Regions from separate parts of the Spongiibacter sp. genome, predicted to be linked through region 1. Evidence: predicted binding sites of a transcription regulator. Region 1 holds the regulator's gene; the other holds the start of a gene.
What was found. Region 1 encodes FNR, which switches genes on or off when oxygen is low (the NO sensors DNR and NnrR bind a similar motif). Its sites were predicted from a motif close to TTGATNNNNATCAA; they were not measured.
Positions count from the first base shown of each region.

Region 1 (7,249 bases):
GAATGTTCTGTAAGCGCACCGGGGGCACGTCATGATGGCAGACGGTGACGTGCTCGCCGATCATGCGCTACTATCCGGCGCTTTGGCGAAGAATAAGGAGAAGCCGGTGCCGGTAAGTCAACTTGGGCGTCGCGAGCGGAAGAAGAAAGCGGTAAGAGAAGCGATTCGCGCGGAAAGCCTTCGGCTGATTGGTCGACACGGCGTTGAAGGGCTGACAATTGATGCGATCTGCGACTGTGTCGATATCGCGAAAAAAACCTTCTACAACTACTACGCGACCAAAAATGAGCTGATCAGTGAGCTGTGTCAGGAGGAGTTGCTGCGCGGCACCGATAAGCTGATTGATGAGGTCATTGAAAGCGGCAAGCCCTTCGCTGAACAGCTTGAAGACATGATCAATGTCTTTATTCGCCGTGAACAGCGAGCCGGTGGGGTTGAGCGGGAGCTGATCGCCTTCTCGGTGGGCGCACTGGCGGCGAATATTCATGAGGGGGCGGGGCAGCTCGCCTTTATCAACAGTATTTTCCTGCGCTTTTACGAACACCATCGCGAGGTGCTGAAGCCGGAGCTGAGTACGGCGTTTTGTGCGGAAGTGACGGTGGGAATGCTGAACGCCATCACCTTGAACTGGGTGCACGACACCGAGTATGACTCTCCATCCCGTTACCGCGAACTGTGGGCGTTTATTGTTTCCAGCATGCTGCGCAACGACTGAGCTTTTCCCTTCTTCTCCCCAATGTGATCTCCCCAGCGCTTTCTTGCCGCAATTAAGCGCTGCCCTCTTGACCCGAATAAGTAAACCATATAGTTTTTTTACAACGTAGTTACCTTTTTTGAATAAGGGTTCGGAGGGAGCATGAATAATAGATATAACAAGCCCATCCCGTGCGGCTGGTTTGCCATTGAATACAGCAAGGATCTGGCGCCGAAGGATGTGAAACCCCTGACCTACTTTGGTCGAGATCTGGTGCTGTTTCGCACTGAGTCGGGTGAGGCGGTGATTCTCGATGCCCACTGTCCCCACCTTGGTGCCCACCTCGGGCACGGTGGCGAAGTCCATGGTGAGAGCATCGCCTGTCCCTTTCACGCCTGGGAATTCGATGGCCGCGGCTTCTGTACCAAGGTGCCCTATGCCAAGAATATGCCGCCTAAGGTGGTCGATAAGCAGGCCATTGGCCGCTACCCGGTGGTTGAGGTCAATCAGATGATCTGGGCCTGGTACCACCCCGAGGGTGCCGCGCCGATGTGGGAAGTGGAGCGCCACGCCGAGTTGCACTCTGACGAGTGGACGCCCATGGACACCTACGACTGGCAGATCAATTCCATTATTCAGGAAACCGGCGAGAATGCGGTGGATATCGCGCACTTTGTCACAGTGCATGGTTCGCCGGAAATGCCTGACGGCAAGGTGACGATTGAGGGCTATCGACGCTGGACCATCATGGACAGTCAGCAGCACGCCATCGACGAGCAGGGCAATGTCGACCTGAGCGGTGAAAACTATGACCAGGGGCGGTTGGAGACTTATTCCTTTGGGCCGGGTCAGACCTTTCAGAAATTCTCACGGATGTTCGACATTGTGATGATGGGGACCATCACGCCGATTGACGATCAGAATATCCACATGCGCTTTAGCTTCAGCATGCCCAAACAGCAAACCTCAGAGCACACGCTCTACGCCAATGCGTTCCGCGACGAAATTGTGCGGCAGGTCGGTCAGGACATTCCGATCTGGGAGAACAAGGTGTATCTCGAAGAGCCCACACTCTGCGACGGCGATGGTCCGATTGCCCGTTACCGTAAATGGTTTGATCAGTTCTACGCCGCATAAGCGGCGGCGGGTGCTGCGCGCCTTGAGCATCGTTCCAACACAATAAGAGGGATAATAATGAGTGAGACAAGCGCTATCATGGGAAAGCCGGGAGATATCCTCAACTGGCCTATGTTGAAGATTCGCTACATGAGCGACCCCGCCAGCATTGCCAAGCTGCTGCCGCCGGGCATTAATCCCGGCAAGCAGCCGGGCGTCACCATTACCATCTACAATTTTCCGGTGCTCAATGAGCCCGAGTACGGTTGCGTGGTGAATGTCGATGCCGAGTACAACGGCATTGAGGGCGAGTACACACTTGGTATTGCCATTGATCAGGAAGCCGCTATCTACATCAGCCAGGAACGCTGGGGACAGCCGAAGTACTATGCGGAAACCCAGTATTATCGGCTGATGGATTTTATCTCCGCGAAAGTCACTCACCGGGGCTACACTTTTCTGGAGTTCAAAGGACAGGTGACCGGGCCGGGTGAAATTCCGCCGGAGTTTGAAACCAATGAGTGGTGGATTAAACAGCTGAGAGGCGTGGACTCGACGGCAGAGAATGTGACTTGGGATTTTCCGCCGCACGTGGTGCGCGTGTACTCCAAATACGGCACGGCGCAGATCGAGAAGCTGCAGGGGCAGCTGACGCTCAATCCGAGTCCCTGGGACCCGCTCGCCAGCGAGCTGCCGGTGCGCAGTGAGCCCGAGGCCTGGCTGTGGTCACCGATCTTTCTGGATCGCCGCCTGACTCTCGAAGGGGCTCTGGATGCTGACGCGTTCACCCCGTTTTCTGACACCATCGGCGGTTCCCGCTGGCTGGGTGAAAACGGCGGCCCCAAGCAGGGCTGATGCCGGCCGGTCGGGCAATGACGCCCGGCCGATGTTCTCTTGCTCGCCGTTTTCTCCTCCTATCCGGTAATACCCCTATCTTCCAATGCGGTCGCCGCTTGATTCAGGTCAAGCGGCTGGTCCGGCGCTGGCGTTACAGTGCTGAGCATCAACCCATGGGAGTGTATGGCATGCACAGTATTTTTCAGCAGCTCGAGGCCGATCATCAGCGAATGCAACGGATGCTTTACGAGTTGATTCACGAGATCGAACGCTTTTCCGGCATGCACGTCACTCCCGCCAATCTGGATACCATTCTGAATGGCCTGGATTACATCCAGACCTTTCCCGAAGCCTGGCACCATCCGGTGGAGCATGTGGTATTTCGCCAACTTCATTCCAAACTGGGCATCAATCACTACGCCCTGAACAATGTGATGCGCGACCACAGCATGCTCGAAGCGCTGAGCGAACAGCTGTCGCTGATTTTTGCCGAGTTGCGCATGGGCGAGCAGACACTGCGCCCGAGTCTTGTGCGCCTGGCGCGCCACTATCACAGCCGACAGATTTCCCATATTCATGAAGAGCGCAGCATTTTTTCGGTTGCCGATCAGCTTTTTACCCCGGCTGACTGGGAGGAAATCCAGCAGGCAATTACGGTTGAGGTCGGCGAAGACCGCCTCGCCGAGCGCGATGCCTATCTCGCCGCGTTGCCGTTGCAGCGTCCCGCCTTTGACGGCGCCTTTGTTCACTAATAATGATGTCGGCGCTCAGGGCGCCAGGAGTATGAGATGTCTGTTGCGTTAGCTGAAAGCATGCACGATGCCGGTGAGCTGGTGCGCCGTTATGCGGTGCAGGGACCACGGTACACCTCTTATCCCACAGCACTGAATTTTCGCGACGACTTCGGCGTGGCGGACTACGATGCTTTTTTGAAAGAGGCGCGACGCAGCCCGTCGCCGCTGTCTCTGTATGTGCACGTGCCGTTCTGTCACAGCCTCTGCTATTACTGCGCCTGCAACAAAGTGATTACACGCGACCCCAATGCCAGTCGGCGTTACCTGGATCATCTGCATAAAGAGCTTGAAATGCTCTCTGACAGATTGGGGCCGGGGCGCCGGGTTACCCAGCTGCATTTGGGCGGCGGCACGCCCAATTATCTGGACAAGGCCGAGATGACGGAACTGGTGCACTCCCTGGCCACGCACTTCAATCTTGATGACGGCAGTGAGCGGGAGTTCTCCATCGAACTCGATCCGCGCTCGGTCGATGAGGACTATCTCGCTCTGTTAAAGGGCTTGGGGTTCAATCGCATCAGCATGGGCATTCAGGACACTGATCTGCGGGTACAGGAGGCGATTAATCGCGTACAGAGCACGGATATGATCGCCCGTTTGATGGGGGCCGCCCGCCGCTACAATTTCCGCTCGGTGAGTATGGATTTGATTTACGGCCTGCCGCGGCAGACGCTGGAGACCTTCTCGCGGACGCTGGACGATGTCATTGCCTTGTCGCCCGAGCGCATCGCCCTTTACCACTACGCTCATTTGCCTCAGCGGTTTAAGTGGCAGAAGTCGATGGATCGCCACCCGATGCCGAACAGCGAAGAGAAGCTGTCGATATTCCTGCTGGCCGAGCAGCGCCTCAGCGAAGCCGGTTATATCAATATCGGCATGGACCACTTTGTGAAACCAGAAGACGAACTCGCCAAATTTCAGCAGGAAGGGCGTTTACAGCGGAATTTTCAGGGCTACTCCACCTGTCGTTCTCCGGATGTGATTGGGATGGGCGTGTCAGCGATCAGTTCTCTGGGGCGCTGCTATGCACAAAACCATAAATCTCTGGAGGAGTACTACGCGGCCATCGATGCCGGACAACTGCCGGTGGCAAAAGGGCTCACCCTGAACGCCGAGGATCTGTTGCGGCGTTATGTGATTATGCAGTTGGCCTGTAATCTGCGCCTCAGTTACGTCGATCTCTACGACCGCTTTCATGTGTTTTTCCGTCGCAAGTTTGCCGACGCGATTCCCGAGTTGGAAGCGATGGAGCGAGAAGGCATCGTCACGCTGATGCCGGATGAGCTGCGGATCAATGATCGTGGTCGCTTGTTGTTGCGCAATATTTGTATGTTGTTTGATCAAAGCCTGGAGCAGCATCAGGGCGCGTACTCCAAGACGCTGTAGTCATTAGCCAGAGAGACGTTTTAATCGGGTAAAATAGCCGGATGCAGACTTGACCCTTTGCGGTGATAGGCGTTCAATGGCGACAGTCTGACTATGCCGTTTAGCGTCTGGAGGCCGCATGCAACCCGTCAATGCAACGAAAGCTTGCCCGCACAATCCTGCAGTAAGTTGTAATAATTGCCGGTTGAGTGGCATCTGCCTCCCCCTTGCTCTGGAAAGTGACGAGATTGTGCGTCTGGACAATATTGTTCAGCGCGGTCGTCCATTGCAGAAAAGCCACCATCTGTTCCGCGAAGGCGATGTCTTCACCTCGGTCTATGCCGTGCGTTCGGGGGCGGTGAAAACCTACAGCATTACCGATGCGGGTGACGAGCAGGTGACCGGCTTTTACTTCCCCGGCGAAGTCGTCGGGCTCGACGGTATTGGTCAGAACCGCTATGCCAGCTCGGCGGTTGCGCTGGAAGTCTCGGCTATTTGTGAAATTCCCTTTGCGCAGATTGAAGACCTCAGTGGCCAGCTGCCCAACCTGCAGCGGCATTTCTTCAAGCTGCTCAGCAGCGAGATTGTCGATGACCAGCGGCATATCACCCTGTTGAGTAAGAATACCGCCGATGAGCGGGTCGCTTCCTTGTTGGTGAGCATTTCTGCGCGTCAGGCGCGTCGGCAGTTGTCGGCATCGGCGTTCCGTCTGCCGATGGCGAGAGCGGATATCGCCAGCTTTTTAGGCTTGACGGTGGAGACAGTCAGTCGTGTGCTGAGCCGTTTCGCCAAGCAGGAACTGGTTAAAATCGACAACAAAGAAATCAGTCAGCTTGATGTGGAAAAGCTGAAAACCGTCGCAAACCTCTAGTTACCGTCGATTTAGTTTTCCGCTTGACGCAAATCAAGCAAATCTCCTGAATTCCGGCTAGACTCTGGAACTAAACCTTCCACCAGAAAAGAGACTAGGCCGTGAGCGCAATAATAAGCAATCCCTTCGGTTTTCTGTTCAGTCCCCGCAAGCAGTGGCAAAAGGTGTCAGAGCTCAGCGACAGTTCGCTGGCATCGAAGCTGCTGTACCCCATTGTTCTGGCTGCTGGACCCTGTATCGCGTGGTACTACGGTGCCAGCAGGATCGGCTGGACAGTCGGCGACGGCGAGATTGTGCGCCTGACTGACCAGAGTGCGCTGCAAATCGTTATTGCTTTCTACTTTGCGATGTTGGTTTCTCTCGCGATCATCGGTTACTCGATTAACTGGATGTCGGAAACCTACGGGGCAAATTCATCGATCATGAAGGGCATGGTGGTTGCGGGCTACACCGCAACGCCCTTGTTCATTGCCGGACTGGTGGGTTTTTACCCGGTGTTCTGGGTAGACCTGGCACTGGGCATTGCTGCGCTGGGGTGGGCCGTATACCTGCTCTATCTCGGCATTCCACTGGTCATGGGAATTCCTGAGGATCGGGGCTTTCTGTATGCCTCGGCCGTTGTGGCCATTTGTATGGTGATTTTCATGGCGCTGATGGGCTGTGTTGTCATCCTCTGGGATATGGGGATTACCCCGGTTTTCACGGATTAACGTGATTGAGTTATAGCGTGGGTGGAGTCAGGAGCGAAGGCTCAGATTTTCTGCGACATATTGTCGCAGAGCGGTTCCGATTTTCGTTGATCTGAGTCAGCATCCTCGCCGCCGCAGGCTGGCACAATTAGCCACATTTTTTCAAACCTCGCCTCAGATATGCATGAAAAACCGTATCTTGAGCGCCGTCCACTCTAGAGGAACATGAATCGTCATGGCGTCTTCACTAGAACATCCAATCTACAACTACAAAGTCGTGCGGCAATTTACCGTGATGACCGTGGTGTGGGGCATTGTTGGCATGGCTGTCGGTGTGCTGATTGCGGCACAGCTGGTGTGGCCTCAGCTCAACTTTGACACGCCCTGGTTCAGCTTCGGCCGCCTGCGGCCACTGCATACGAATGCGGTGATTTTTGCCTTTGGGGGCTGTGCCCTCATGGGGTCGTCGCTCTTTGTGGTACAGCGAACCTGTCAAACCGCGCTGTTGTCGACGCGCCTCGCGGGGTTTGTGTTCTGGGGCTGGCAGCTGGTTATTGTGCTGGCGGCAATCACCCTGCCGATGGGCATGACCAGCACCAAAGAATACGCCGAGTTGGAGTGGCCGATTGATATTCTGATCGCCATTGTTTGGGTGGCGTATGCGGTGCTGTTCTTCGGCACCATCATGAAGCGCAAAACCGACCACATCTATGTGGCGAACTGGTTCTACGGCGCGTTCATCGTCACGGTTGCGGTGCTGCATATCGTTAACAGCATGGCGGTGCCGGTGTCGCTGACTAAATCCTACTCAGCCTACTCTGGTGCCGTGGATGCCATGATTCAGTGGTGGTACGGGCACAACGCCGTGGGCTTCTTCCTGACC
Region 1 covers NZ_CFHTQA010000031.1:30,765-38,013, forward strand. Annotated here, with positions in the region: gene AC5DB9_RS11980 (SDR family NAD(P)-dependent oxidoreductase) at 1-13, shown strand, start outside; gene AC5DB9_RS11985 (TetR/AcrR family transcriptional regulator) at 32-715, shown strand; gene AC5DB9_RS11990 (Rieske 2Fe-2S domain-containing protein) at 857-1,831, shown strand; gene AC5DB9_RS11995 (acetoacetate decarboxylase family protein) at 1,889-2,665, shown strand; gene AC5DB9_RS12000 (hemerythrin domain-containing protein) at 2,836-3,399, shown strand; gene hemN (oxygen-independent coproporphyrinogen III oxidase) at 3,436-4,827, shown strand; gene fnr (fumarate/nitrate reduction transcriptional regulator Fnr) at 4,946-5,677, shown strand; gene AC5DB9_RS12015 (Yip1 family protein) at 5,779-6,387, shown strand; partial or broken gene AC5DB9_RS12020 (cbb3-type cytochrome c oxidase subunit I) at 6,602-7,249, shown strand, end outside.

Region 2 (7,249 bases), on a different contig from region 1:
CAAGTAGAGAGCGACCATGCTGGGAACAAGACGAACGGTGAGTGCGCCTATGCGGGTTATTTTGCCCGCGACGACGAGTGCAACCAGCACAGCGAGCACGATGCTGCTGGTGAGCCGCAGGAATGTGGACTGTTGATCGCTGAGGGGATTGCCTGCGGTGATAGCTGTTTCCAGCAGGCTGAGTAGCTGGTTGGCTTGAAATAGCGGCAGTGTTCCCAGCATGCCGGCTATCGCAAATATCACTGCCAGCGGTTGCCACTTTCTCCCAAGGCCCTCGCGGATAACGTACATGGGACCGCCCCGCTGCAAGCCATTGTCGTCTTGGCCTCGGAACATCACGGCCAATGATGCAGTGTAGAATTTGGTTGAGACGCCGACAATTGCCGTCACCCACATCCAGAAAATGGCGCCGGGGCCACCGGTGCTGATAGCAATCGCAACGCCGGCGATATTGCCAAGGCCCAGTGTGCCGGATAAGGCGGTCGATAGCGCTTGCGCGTGGTTGATTTGGCCGGGTGCTTGAGGGTCGTCATACCTGCCGCGAAGAATCGCGATGGCATGCGGTAAAAACCGGAAACATTGCAGCCGTGAGTAAAGGGTCAGAAACAGTCCGCCGCCCACCAGCAAGAGCAGCATCGGTGTTCCCCACATTGTGTTGGCAAATTGATTCGCCAGGTTCTCAATGGCCGTCATGGTAAATGCCTTTGACCGCAGAATGGGGAGCGTGATTAACGATAGGGCTTGCCTCTTTGTGGTTTTGGTTGGGTGTAAGAGTTCAGAAAGGTTTGACGACTGCCAGGATAACGACGCCTACCAGAACGAGCACGGGAGCTTCGTTAAACCAGCGATAGAAGACGTGCCCCCGGGTGTTTGCGTCGTTGGCAAATTGCTTGACCATGCGAAGGCATATCACGTGGTACACAATCAGCGCTGCGATAAGGCTCATCTTGGCATGGAACCAACCGGCGGATAGGTAATAGTCGGGATTCAATGTAAACAGCCAGCCGCCGAGCAGAACGGTGGCAATAGCGGAGGGCGTTGCGATACCTCTGGCGAGTTTACGCTCCATGATTTTGAAGCGTTCTCTGCTTGCGGTGTCTTCAGACATCGCGTGATAGACGAACAGTCGAGGAAGATAGAACAGGGCGGCAAACCAGCAAACGACGGCAATGATGTGAAAAGCCTTGAGCCAGAGCATGGGTGAGGTACTTCCGTTAAGCCAGGTGTATTGGGTAGATGCGAGGGTTTAGCATACAATAGTTGGCATCTAACTGGGATGGCCCAGTACATCATGTACGTCGGGCCACCGTCTTCAGACTCCTCGATTCTTCTCGGGCTTTGCCGTTATGAAATACCGCCACACTGGATCAATGCGCCGCCGCTTGCGCCTGTGGTGGCTGTTGAATCGCCGACATACCCGCCGCCAATTGGGGACCCTGGAGGATTGGAAAACCCGAGCGGTATTTTGGTTGGGTGCGCTGACGGTCGGTCTGGTTATTCAGGGTTTTGCCTGGCTGTCGGAAGAGAGTTTCAGTCTATTTGAGCACGCACATCAGCAATATCCCTATGCCTTTTTGGTGATTACCCCGCTCGGCATGATGGCCATTGTCTGGTTGATGAATCGCATGGGCAAGGCATCTAGGGGCAGCGGTATTCCGCAGGTGCTGTTGGTCCACAAGCAGAGTTATCACTGGTTGCGCGGTCCATTTTTGTCGTTGCCGGTAGCCACATTGAAGGTGCTGCTTACTTGCGCAGCGCTGCTTGTTGGCGCGACGGTGGGGCGGGAGGGGCCGAGTGTTCATGTCGGAGCGGCGTTGATGTACCGCTTTGGGTGCTGGGCGCGACTCAAGCAAAAGCAAATTGAAAGCAGCTTGATTGTTGCGGGAGGGGCGGCGGGGGTGTCGGCAGCTTTTAATGCGCCGTTGGCCGGGATCGTCTTTGCCATTGAAGAGCTGCAACAGTCCATGGAGGCGCGGACCACAGGCACGCTGATTATGGCAATTATCCTGTCGGGGATCGTGGTGCTGATGTTTGCTGGCCACTACAGCTACTTTGGCGTACCCGATATTACGGCGCTGCCGCTTCAGGATTATCCGTTTATTATCGTGGCCAGTCTGATCTGCGGTTTGTTGGGTGGCTTGTTCAGTTTCTTCCTAGTGGAGGGCAGTCGGGCTGTCGGGCCGCTGGTGCTGAAGCAGCCTCTGGTCGTCGCCATGGTGATTGGCTTGTTGCTGGCGGTGATGGGGCTGCTCTCAGATGGCGCGACCATGGGCAGCGGTTATGTCGAGGCAAAAGCCCTGCTGGCGATGGAGGCAGAAGGCAGTTGGTGGACCGCATTCGGTCGCGTTATTGCCACCATGATCACGTATTTCAGTGGTATTCCCGGTGGTATTTTTTCGCCAAGCCTGGCGGCAGGCGCCGAGTTTGGGGCGTCGATGAGTTCGCTGTTTCCCTCTGTGCCGCCGGTATCTCTAATTCTGGTGGGGATGGCCAGTTATTTTGCCGGTGTGGTACAGCGGCCTATCACCGCATTTGTTATCGTGCTGGAGTTAACCGGGAACAATCACGATATACTACCGGTACTGATGGTGAGTGCGTTGGCGGCGACAGTGGTTTCCAAATTGGTGATGCCCGAGCCGGTCTATCATGTGCTGGCGAAAGACCTGGTGCGAAGCTGGGAACATCTGTTGAAAGAGAAGCGCAATGACAGCGAGGACGCTGACTCATTGCCCACAAACAAGTCATAGGAGGTCGCGTGGTAAAGGTAGGAATTGTAGGCGGAACAGGCTACACAGGCGCTGAGTTGCTTCGCTTGATCGCAGGGCACCCCGATGCGGAAGTGGCGATGATCACCTCCCGTGCCGAGGATGGTGTCGCGGTCGATGAACTGTTTCCCAGCCTGCGTGGTGTGTGCGACCTGCGTTTTTCCGTGCCTGATGTGACGGCTCTCTCCAGTTGTGATGTGGTGTTCTTCGCCACGCCCCACAATGTTGCTATGAAGCTGGTGCCCGAGTTGCTGGCGGCCGGCACGCGGGTGATAGACCTGTCTGCCGATTTTCGAATTCGCGACGCGGCGCTGTGGTCCAAGTGGTACAACGAAGAGCATCTTTGCCCGGAATTGCTGGACGAAGCCGTTTACGGACTGCCAGAAACCAATGCCGAGGCGATCAAATCGGCGCGCCTTATCGCCTGCCCTGGCTGCTATCCGACAGCGGTAGAGCTGGGTTTTCTTCCGCTGCTGGAGCAGAAGCTGGTGGACAGTCAGCGGCTGATCGCGAGTGCTGCGTCCGGTGTGAGTGGGGCGGGCCGTCAGGCCAAGGTCGATAACCTCTTCGCTGAAATGGATGGCAGCTTTAAAGCCTACGGTGTTTCCGGTCATCGCCATTTACCCGAGATTGAGCAGGAGCTGTCGATTGCGGCGAATGAGGCGGTAAACCTGACATTTACTCCCCACCTGCTGCCGCAGGTCCGCGGCATCCACGCGACGCTGTTCTCCGAACAGCTCGACCCGAATGTCGGTCTGGATGAATTGCAATTCCTGTTTGAAAAACGCTACGCCGACGCGCCTTTTGTCGATGTCATGCCGCTGGGAAGCCTGCCACAAACGCGCACGGTGCGCGGCGGTAACACCTGTCGTATTGCACTGCACCGCCCGCAGAACCGCAACACAGTCGTGGTGCTGTCGGTGATTGATAATCTGGTGAAAGGCGCTTCCGGTCAGGCTATTCAGTGCATGAATTTGATGTTCGGTCTGCCAGAGACAGCGGGGCTGGGCAGTATTTCGCTCCTGCCCTGAGGTGAGGGCTGCCTGACAATTCTTGACTGTTTTACTAGGATAAGAGGATAATTGTCGGGCACGCATCGTGCGAAGGTAAGAGGTGAAACATGTCAGCAGTTGAAGAATTTACGCCGTCGGTACTGCAGTTAACCGACAGGGCCGTGGCCAAAGTCCGGCACCTGATGGAAGACGAAGCCAATGACGAGCTGAAGCTTCGCGTGTTTGTCACCGGTGGTGGCTGCTCCGGCTTTCAGTATGGCTTCACCTTTGACGAGTTGGCTGATGAAGACGATACGCTGGTAGAAAAAGACGGTGTCGTTGTGCTGGTTGACCCGCTCAGCTATCAGTATATTGAGGGCGCCCAGCTTGACTATACCGAGGGGCTGGAAGGTTCGCGCTTTGTTGTCAGCAATCCCAATGCGACAACCACCTGTGGCTGCGGTTCGTCTTTCGCTGTGTAAACGTCAAAAAATTGCGCTGGATCAGTATTTTCTCTATTGGTTCGGCGCGTGCTGCGATTTCCTGACTTAAATCAATCTCCCTGCACTTCCCGTCCGCTGTAATGGTTTCCACACAATTTCATGCGTGGAGACGTCAAAATGAAAAAACTCAGTGTAGCGATGTCACTAGCGGCAGCCGTTGCTGCCCCCTCGGTATTCGCAGATAGCTTGGGTTATAAGCCTGGACAATGGGTGGTGCGTGCTGGTGCGACACAGGTCGAGCCGCGCGAAGACAGTGATGATATTAAGCTGAATGGCAGTGTGCTGATGCTGGGGGGCGGTTTGTTGACGCCAGGGCAAAGTTCGTCCGTTGGTATTAATAGCGATACTCAGCTCGGCTTAACGGTTGAGTATATGCTCACTGAAAACTGGGGTGTGGAGCTGTTGGCTGCTAAGCCCTTCGAGCATACCGCATCGGGCAAAGGTTACATCCAAGGCTTGGATGTTGCCGACTTCAAACACCTTCCTCCCACGCTGAGCGCGGTCTATCACTTCTCGCCATTGGGCGCTCTTCAGCCATATGTTGGCGCGGGGATTAACTACACCTTCATTTACGATGAAGAGTTGACCCCCGAGGCGGAAGCGACATTTGCCAGCCTTGGGCTGAATAACGGCAAAATGAAACTGGATGACTCGATTGGTGTTGCCCTTCAGGCGGGGGTGGACTACCACGTTGATGAACACTGGTTAGTCAATGCATCCGTACGTTGGATCGATATCGATACCGAAGCCAAAATTCAGTTCTCTAGTGGCGATAAGCTGACTACGGATATTGAGGTAGATCCCATGGTGTACACCCTGAGCGTAGGCTATAAATTCTAAGCTATGCAAAGTGCTTAGGCGGGGTAGATTGCCCCCAATAGACGGGCGCCCCTGGCGCCCGTTACGCATGGGACATTTCCGTGAATGCCATTCATCGTTGCGTGGGCGAGCCATGCGAAGGCAGCGGCCTCAACCCAATTGGGATGTATATCCAGCGTTGAGGTGTCTTCAACTCGGCTTCCCGGCATAAGTTCGGCGATTCGCTGTCTCAATGCCGTATTGTGGGCGCCGCCACCGCATAGATACAGTTCAGGCTCGGATAAATGCTCTTTACTGATAGCATCAACGAGAGTTACTGCTGTCAGTTCAAGCAGTGTGGCTTGAACATCTTCTTGGGGTATTTCCTCCAGCGCTGATAATTGCGCTTGGATCATTGCAAGGTTGTAGTCTTCTCTGCCCGTGCTTTTCGGTCCTGCTAGTTGGTAATAGGGGGTGTCGAGAAGGCCTTTCAGCAAGGCGTTGTTAACACGTCCTGTTGAGGCCCATTCGCCATCGCGATCGTAGTGCCGGTTTTTACAGTGTTGTATCCAGCTGTCCAGCAGAATATTTCCCGGACCAGTGTCAAAGCCGCTGACGTCACCGCTTTTACGCAGTACGCTGATATTAGCCATGCCGCCAATGTTGGCGATCACCCGGTCGCGCGATGCGTCGCCAAACGCCGCCTTGTGGAAAGCCGGGACCAGGGGGGCGCCTTGGCCGCCGGCCGAGATATCGCGCCGCCTGAAATCGGCAACGACATTGATGCCGGTTATTTCCGCGAGGGTATTCGGGTCGCCAATCTGAAGTGTGAAGGCGTCGTCGAACGCTTGCTTTGCGTTGCCTGGCCGGTGGCGAATCGTCTGGCCATGGCTGCCAATGGCGGCAATCGCAGAGGTCTCGATAGACTGCTCGTTAAGGAACTGGATAACCGCTTTGGCAAGTGTCTGGCCGAGTTGGCGGTCAGCTCGCCCCATCCTTTCTATTTCGTCGTTGCCGGGCTGGCACAGCGCTAACAGATCGCTGCGCAATGCTGGAGGAAAGGGGTAATCCTGTGCTGCCAGCAGTGTAATCTCGGGAGTGGTTTCTATCAGTGCGACATCAATAGCGTCGAGGCTGGTGCCACACATCAGGCCAATATACTGAGAGGAGGGCACTAGCCTTCGCTGCCGTAGTTACGTTGTGCTGCGTAGGTGCGCAGTTGTAATTGCAGGCCGCTGATCTGGCTCAAGAAGTCTGGCATCGCTGCCTGGCTCACTTTGGTGGGCGGCGGGAGCTTGTCGACAATCGTTGCCGGGTTCCTGTGAACGCCGTTCATCAGAAACTCGTAATGCAAGTGTGGTCCCGTTGCGTAGCCGGTTGAGCCGACCCAGCCAATCGTTTCCCGCTGTCGAACACGCTCGCCTTTGGACACCGCGCGTTTGTGCAGGTGGAGGTACTTGGTTACGTAAGCTTCGCCATGCTTGATAAACACGTAGTTGCCGTTGGCCTTTGAATAGCCGGCTTCCTGTACGCGGCCGTCACCGGCGGCATAGACCGGTGTCCCGCGGGAGGCTGCGTAATCAATGCCTCGATGTGGGCGGACAGTTTTGAAAACCGGGTGCAGGCGTTTGGGGTCAAAGCGTGAGCTGATGCGGGTGAAATCCAGTGGTGCTCTCAGGAACGCCTTGCGCATGCTTTCTCCACGTTCGGAGAAGTAATCCACATCGCCCTCTTTATTGATGTAGCGATAGGCCTCAAACGAATCGCCCTGGTTAAAGTACTGTGCCGCAAGTATCTGGCCGCTGCCGAGGTGCTCGCCATTAAGGTAGAGCTCTTCGTAGATCACGATAAAATAATCGTTCTTGCGCACATCGTAGACGAAGTCCAGTACCCCGCCGAAGATGTTGGCCAGCTCCATAATGATGCTCTGGTTGACCCCGGCATCTTGCGCCGCTTTGTACAGTGAGCTGGTGATGGTAGCGCTGGCGACGCGCTGGCGCACTTCCGGAGTCTCGCTGACTTCGGTAGTCGTAAAGCCCGTCACGCCGCGTTCATAAACCAAGCTGTTCAGCTTGTCGATCTGCAAGCTCATGGCGCTGAGCTTGCCGTTGTCGTCAACCTGGAAGCCTAGCTTTTGGCCGGGGCGTATGGTGTTAAGCGCCTTTGTTTTTTTCGCGGTGCTGATCAGCTC
Region 2 covers NZ_CFHTQA010000010.1:2,022-9,270, reverse strand. Annotated here, with positions in the region: gene AC5DB9_RS05785 (alanine/glycine:cation symporter family protein) at 1-693, opposite strand, end outside; gene hemJ (protoporphyrinogen oxidase HemJ) at 776-1,198, opposite strand; gene AC5DB9_RS05775 (chloride channel protein) at 1,347-2,747, shown strand; gene argC (N-acetyl-gamma-glutamyl-phosphate reductase) at 2,756-3,796, shown strand; gene erpA (iron-sulfur cluster insertion protein ErpA) at 3,886-4,239, shown strand; gene AC5DB9_RS05760 (OmpW/AlkL family protein) at 4,378-5,100, shown strand; gene AC5DB9_RS05755 (anhydro-N-acetylmuramic acid kinase) at 5,115-6,233, opposite strand; gene AC5DB9_RS05750 (peptidoglycan DD-metalloendopeptidase family protein) at 6,233-7,249, opposite strand, start outside.
Region 2: a site for FNR is predicted at 4,301-4,314, ahead of AC5DB9_RS05760 (OmpW/AlkL family protein). Genes of this name have one in related genera too.